Indioceanicola profundi: one gene and its partner. The protein of the gene in region 2 interacts with the protein of the main gene of each other region in a pairwise test. Links are inferred from orthologs where the notes say so. Each region holds a gene or a part of one and is shown on either strand. Other genes may lie near its edges.

What was found. Proteins that work in one complex are often made in the same cells at the same time.
Region 1: the proteins of DOL89_RS03070 (region 2) and lpdA interact in binary tests that used the Escherichia coli proteins (3 or more experiments, as listed by UniProt). The link is inferred for Indioceanicola profundi from one-to-one orthologs.

Annotation. Positions count from the first base shown.
Region 1 is NZ_CP030126.1:3,365,885-3,369,261, forward strand. What follows is about bases 182-3,054. They hold lpdA (dihydrolipoyl dehydrogenase), read left to right. Parts: upstream 182-849; coding sequence 850-2,259; downstream 2,260-3,054. Other genes in these bases: DOL89_RS16085 (methyl-accepting chemotaxis protein), read right to left, coding at 182-585; DOL89_RS16095 (hypothetical protein), read left to right, coding at 2,535-3,054. Also shown: more of DOL89_RS16085, read right to left, coding at 1-181; more of DOL89_RS16095, read left to right, coding at 3,055-3,377. UniProt on the Escherichia coli protein: Lipoamide dehydrogenase is a component of the glycine cleavage system as well as of the alpha-ketoacid dehydrogenase complexes.
Region 2 is NZ_CP030126.1:635,671-639,167, reverse strand. What follows is about bases 345-3,337. They hold DOL89_RS03070 (ATP-dependent helicase), read right to left. Parts: upstream 2,980-3,337; coding sequence 709-2,979; downstream 345-708. Other genes in these bases: DOL89_RS03065 (hypothetical protein), read left to right, coding at 3,244-3,337; DOL89_RS03075 (isopenicillin N synthase family dioxygenase), read right to left, coding at 345-629. Also shown: more of DOL89_RS03075, read right to left, coding at 1-344; more of DOL89_RS03065, read left to right, coding at 3,338-3,497. UniProt on the Escherichia coli protein: A helicase with DNA-dependent ATPase activity. Unwinds DNA duplexes with 3'-5' polarity. Translocates on single-stranded DNA with 3'-5' polarity. Initiates unwinding more efficiently from a nicked substrate than double-stranded DNA.

The sequences.
Region 1 (3,377 bases), 2.7 Mb from region 2 along the record:
CAGCAGGCGCAGCGTGGCATCGATCTCCTGCGTCGCCTCCGCCGTCTTGCCGGCCAGGCTCTTTACCTCCGTCGCGACCACGGCGAAGCCGCGGCCGGCGGCCCCGGCCCGCGCCGCCTCGATGGTGGCGTTCAGGGCCAGCAGGTTGGTCTGCTTGGCGATGGCGTTGATCTCATGCGCCACCTTGCCGACGCGGGCCAGGGCGTCCTGCAGCCCGGCCAGCTTCTGCTCGATCCCGGTCACATCCTCCGCCAGGGCGCGGATGGTCTGAATGGCCTCATCCACCCTTACGCGGCTGTCCGCGATCTCCCCCTCCACGCGGGTGGAGACGGCACGGGAGGCGGCCAGCGCCTCGGCGATTCGGGCATTGCCGCGGGTCATGCCGTGGGCATCGGCCTGCAACTCCCGGAAGATGCCGGCCTGATCCCCCAGCCGGCCGCTCACATCCTCCACATGGCCGGCCACATCCGCGATGGCGACGCCGAGGTCCCCGACCTCCTTGGCCAGTTCGGCGACCGCGGAGCCGCGCAGTGAAGTTCTGCCTGCATCGACTGTAAACACACTTCCGTGTGCGGCATCCGGCATCCTGGTTCCTCCCCCTTCGGCGCTCGATTTTGCAGGAGAGCGCATTTTCGTTAAGGACGTTCTAAATAAGGTGGCCCCCTAATTATCGGATGCGAAGACCTACTTTTGGTTAGGCCTGCCGGCCAAACGGGGGAGGGAGCTGCCGCATGCCGGGGAAGAAGGGATGCCTTGTTTGTCCGGGTGTTGCGGTGCGTGCGTTGCCTTGCGATAAGGATGCGGGCTATCCGGCCCCCCAATCGGCACCACAACAAGAAGCGGTTTCCCATGGCTGACTCACCTTTCGACCTCGTCGTCATCGGCAGCGGCCCCGGCGGCTATGTTGCAGCGGTGCGGGCGGCACAGCTCGGCATGAAGACGGCGTGCGTGGAGATGCGGGACACGCTGGGGGGCACCTGCCTCAATGTCGGCTGCATCCCTTCCAAGGCGCTGCTGACCGCCAGCGAGAAGTATCATGAGGCGGCGCACAGCCTGGCCGGCTTCGGCGTGAAGGTGAGCGGGGTCGAACTCGACTTCCCCACGCTGATGAAGCACAAGGACGATGTGGTGAAGTCCAACGTCACCGGCGTGGAGTTCCTGTTCAAGAAGAACAAGATCACCCGCTTCCACGGCCGCGGCAGCATCGAGGCGCCGGGCCGGGTGAAGGTGACCAAGGCCGACGGCAGCGCCGAGACCATCGAGACCAGGAACATCCTGATCGCCACCGGCTCCGACGTGCTGCCGCTGCCGGGCGTGGAGATCGACGAGAAGCGCATCGTCAGCTCCACCGGCGCCATTGCGCTGGACAAGGTGCCGGGCAAGCTGGTCGTGATCGGCGGCGGCTATATCGGGCTGGAGATGGGCTGCGTCTGGTCCCGCCTGGGTGCTGAGGTGCTGGTCGTGGAGTATCTGGACCGCGTCCTGCCCGGCATGGACGGCGAGGTCTCCAAGCAGATGCAGCGCATCCTGGGCAAGCAGGGGCTGAGCTTCAAGCTGTCCACCAAGGTCACCGGAGCCGTGGTGGAGGGCGAGAAGGTCCGCCTGACGGTGGAGCCGGCCAAGGGCGGCGATGCCGAAACCATCGAGGCCGACGTGGTGCTGGTCGCCATCGGCCGCCGCCCCTACACCGAGGGGCTGGGGCTGGAGGCCGCCGGCGTCGAGCTGGATGAGCGCAAGCGGGTCAAGACCGACGACCATTTCCGCACCAACGTGCCCGGCATCTGGGCCATCGGCGACGTGATCGCCGGCCCGATGCTGGCCCACAAGGCGGAGGAAGAGGGCGTCGTCTGCGCCGAGATCATGGCCGGCCAGTCGGGGCACATCAACTACGACGCCATCCCCGGCGTGGTCTACACCTGGCCCGAAGTGGCCCAGGTCGGCCGCACGGAGGAGCAGTTGAAGGCCGAGGGCGTCGCCTACAAGGTCGGCAAGTTCCCCTTCACCGCCAATGGCCGCGCCCGCGCCATGCAGGCCACCGAGGGCTTCGTGAAAATCCTGGCGGATGCCAAGACCGACAAGATCCTGGGCGCCCACATCATCGGCGCGAATGCCGGCGACATGATTGAAGAACTGGGGCTGGCGCTGGAGTTCGGCGCGTCGGCCGAGGATGTGGCCCGTACCAGCCACGCCCACCCGACCCTGACCGAGGCGATCAAGGAAGCCTGCCTAGCCGTGGATGGCCGCCCCATCCACATGTGATCTCTCCGCCCGCGCGGACCTGGACCCGGCCGGCCTGCCCCATGCAGGCCGGCCGTTTCCTTTACCTCCGGGTCTATGCCTTATGATATAAAAGCAGCAGCTGTGCCGAATTGCGACCCGGATAGATTGATCCAATTTTCTTAGTATTCTGACATCCGAAAATTCGTATAGTAGTGCGATGGCTTATGGAGCCCCCGTCCATGAGCCGTCGAGCTATTCATCTCGAGCCTCGGTGGGGCAGGGCTCGAAGCGGGGGTGTTGATCGCAGGGCGGGGATGAACCGAGGCAACGCACCGAAGCGGGATTGGGTCAGGGTCAAGCCGGGGGAGCGCACTGCCGCGGTCCCGGAAAAGCCCGACTATGACGATCAGAAGCTCCTGACCCTGCTCCAATCGGCGAAGCGGGAGGTGCAGGGGCTGCGCCTGATCCATCTGCACATGTCGCTGCTGAAGGACAAGTCCAACCTGGACGCCATGTCCATCAAGCGCGCCATGCAGGAGACTGCGGACCAGTCCGCCTATCTCCAGGTTTTCAGCCTGTCCAACGATGACGTCATCGTTCTGTACAAGGGCATCAAATTCTCACTGATTTCCGAGGTCTGCTCGAAGATCGAGAAGCTGATGCTGTCGCGCACCCAGATGATGAAGCGGAATCCCTATGGGGAGGACAGCCTCTATTCCATCATGGAGCTGTCGCTCAACTTCGTGAACGTCATCCGTTTCATCGAGGGGCTGAACAAGGACGGCATCGGCGAGGGGGAGCAGCAGAAGACCAAGCCGCCGATCACGCTGGAGGAGCTGGGCAAGATCGAGCGCGCGGTCCAGATGTTCGACCTCTCGCCCTTCATGCTGAACCAGCCCGTGGTCAACATCCAGAACGGCGAGCAGAACGAATACGAGTATTTCGAGCTCTATATCGCCGTGAAGGCGCTGGAGGAGCGGCTGTCGCCGGACTACGACATCACAGCCAACAAGTGGCTGTTCAGCCACTTCAGCGCCAATCTGGACAACTCCGTCCTGAAGGCGCTGAACTACGGCGTGGATTTCCTGCGCGGCCGCCGCATCGGGCTGAACCTGAACCTCTCCACCATCCTGTCCGCCAACTTCATCAAATTCGAT
Region 2 (3,497 bases):
CCGGCCGTGTCCTGCGCCTGCAGGCCGGGCTCGCTGCCGGTGACCAGCAGGGTGACAAGGTTGATGTCCTCATGCGCGGCGGCGCGCACGGCGCCCGGCTCGAACCCCTCCCCCACCGGCGGGTAGTGCAGCACGCGGAACAGGCTGCGGTCGCTGCCGCGCATCATGTCCGGCAGCGGCTCCGACAGGTGGTCACGCACATCCGCCGGGATCGTGCTCTGGATCCATTCAAGCAGGGTGATGCCGAGTTCGTTGAGGGCCGCATACATCCGGTCGGTGGAGTCCTTGACGCCGGCCGGCAGGCGGCGGTTCGGATAGACGTGGTAGAACTCCTTCAGGTCCTTGACCTTACTGTCCTTGGCGTTCTCGGACTTGAAGGGGAAGTAGCCGTCCTGGGCAACCGGATCGAACAGGAACCCGTGCTTCTCCTCCGACGCGAAGAAGGCCGCCCATTCGGCATAGAGCTGCCGGATCAGCCCGGCATCGATGGGGTGGTTGCGCAGCACGGCGAAGCCGGTGCTGTGCAGGGACCGGGTGAACTGGGCGGCGGCGTCCGGCGACGCGAAATCCACGGTTTCGATATTGAACATGGCGGCGGTCTTCTTCTGCTGGCGCGCGCAGGACGGCACGCGCGGTCATCCCGTCTTTCTGGGGTCCGGCGCGTGAACCGTCAACTGCGGCGTTGGCAGGTGGCGGACGGCCGCCTGCTCACCCGGCCTGATCCGCCGGGACCACGAAGCTGTCGATCACCTTCTTCAGGCCCGCGGCGTCGAAGGCGATCTCGAGCTTGTCATTGTCCACGGTGCGCACCGTGCCGTAGCCGAACTTCTGGTGGAAGACCCGGCTGCCGGGATTGTAGGCCCGGTCGGGGCGGGAGCGGGGCTTCACCTCATAGGCGGTGCCCTCGATCACCCGGGCCGGGGCCTGGGGTGCCCGCTGGCCCATGCGGTTGAAGCGCTCATTGAAGCCGGATGCCGCCCAGGTGCCGCCCTGTGCGCCGTAGCCGGCCCCGTACCCGCCGAAACCGCCGCCGGCGATGCCGGGATTGTTCTCCACCTCGATATGCTCCGGCGGCAGCTCCTCCACGAAGCGGGAAGCGATGGAGCTGGCCCAGGAGCCGTGGATGCGGCGGTTGGCGGCGTGGCTGATATGGACGCGCTTGCGGCCGCGGGTGATGCCGACATAGGCCAGCCGCCGCTCCTCCTCCAGCCCGGCGATGCCGTTCTCGTCCAGGGTGCGCTGACTGGGGAAGACGCCCTCCTCCCAGCCGGGCAGGAAGACGACATCGAACTCCAGCCCCTTGGCCCCGTGCAGGGTCATCAGGCTGACCTGCTCCGCCCCGCTGCTGTCGGCATTTTCCATCACCAGAGAGACGTGTTCCAGGAACCCGGTCAGGTTCTCGAACTCGCCCATGGCGTTGATGAGTTCCTTCAGGTTCTCCAGCCGGCCGGGCGCCTCGGGCGTTTTGTCCTCCTGCCACATGCGGGTATAGCCGCTCTCATCCAGGATGGTCTGGGCGAGGTCGGTATGGTCCAGCGTTTCGATCTGGCCCTGCCAGCGGGCGATGTCCTGCATGAGCGCGCGCAGCGTGGCGCGCATCTTGGGCTTCAGCTCGTCCGTTTCCGTCAGCCGCCACGCGGCCTCCGTCAGGGGAACGCCCAGCGCACGGGCGGCTTGGTAGAGCTGCTGCACGGTGGCGGGGCCGATGCCACGCTTCGGCGTATTGATGATCCGCTCGAACGCCAGATCGTCGTCGGGCTGCGAGACGACCCGCAGATAGGCCAGGGCGTCGCGGATCTCCAGCCGCTCATAGAAGCGGGGGCCGCCGACCACCTTGTAAGGCAGGCCCAGCGTGATGAACCGTTCCTCGAACTCGCGGGTCTGGAAGCCGGCGCGGACCAGCACCGCGATCTCCGACAGCTTGATGCCCTTGCGTTGCAGCGCCTCGACCTCGTCCCCGACCCAGCGGGCCTCCTCCTCCGCATCCCAGAGGCCGCGGACCCTGACCTTCTCCCCGCCTTCGAATTCGGTCCAGAGCTGCTTGCCGAGCCGGCCCTGGTTGTTGGCGATGATGCCGTGGGCAGCGCCCAGGATATGGGCGGTGGAGCGATAGTTCTGCTCCAGCCGGATCACGGCCGCGCCGGGGAAATCCTGCTCGAACCGCAGGATGTTGCCGACCTCCGCCCCGCGCCAGCCATAGATCGACTGATCGTCATCCCCGACGCAGCAGATGTTCTTGTGGGCCTGGGCCAGCAGGCGCAGCCACAGATACTGGGCCACGTTGGTGTCCTGGTACTCGTCCACCAGGATGTAGTGGAAGCGCCGGTGGTATTCGGCCAGCACATCGATATGCTGCTGGAACAAGGTGATGTTGTGCAGCAGCAGATCGCCGAAGTCGCAGGCGTTCAGGGTGCGCAGCCGCTCCTGATATTGGCGGTACAACTCTAGCAGGCGGCCGTTCGCCATGTCGCCGGCATCCTGGGACTTCAGCCGGTCGGGGGTCAGCGCGCGGTCCTTCCACCGCTCGATGGCGGACAGCAGCACACGGGCCGGCCACTTCTTCGAATCCACATTCTCCGCCTCCATCAACTGCTTCAGCAGGCGGATCTGGTCGTCGGTGTCCAGGATGGTGAAGTTGGGCTTCAGCCCCACCAGCTCGGCATGGCGGCGCAGAATGCGAGCGGCGAGCGCGTGGAAGGTGCCCATCCACCAGCCTTCCGACTGGCTGCCCAGCAGATTGTCCACCCGGTCCCGCATCTCCTTCGCCGCCTTGTTGGTGAAGGTGACGGTCAGGATCTGCCAGGGCGTCGCGCGGCGGGTCAGCAGGATATGGGCCAGCCGGGTGGTCAGCACCCGCGTCTTTCCGGTGCCGGCGCCGGCCAGCACCAGCACCGGTCCGTCCACGGCCTCCACCGCCTCCCGCTGGACCGGGTTCAGCCCGTCCAGATAGGACATGTGACGGCCCAGCGCCGGCGGCATCGGCGGCGGGGCGTCGTGATCGTCGCGGTCCCGCGGCTTGGCGGGAACGGGCGGGCGGGCGGGGGGTGTGGAGAACAGGTCGGCCATGGCCGGAACATATATAGCACAAGCCGCGGCCGGTCATCCCCCCGGCGGCACGATCGCCCTTCCCCGTTGTTGCTCCTGCCGCCCGCATGTCACGACCGATTTCGTTGCGGAAGCTGCGGCGGGGTGGGAAGATGGCGAGGCCCGATGGCGGGCGTGGAGGAGCAAGGGATGGTGTCCGTGCGGTTGAACGATCCGAAGACGCTGGAAGCGATCGGAATCCTGGCCGGCGTGCTGGATGAGATCACGGGGCCGGAGCGGCTGGAGTGCTTGATGGCTGCCAATGCCCTGCGCCAGGTGGTGGAGACCAAGTCGGAAACGGCGTTGAACTTCGCCCGCCAAGCCTTCGAGTCGCTGGACGGCGACGTGCGCCGTCGCATCCAGTCCGATGCCACGGATACGGCCGTCCAGTTCATTGAGCGGTCGCGCCGCAG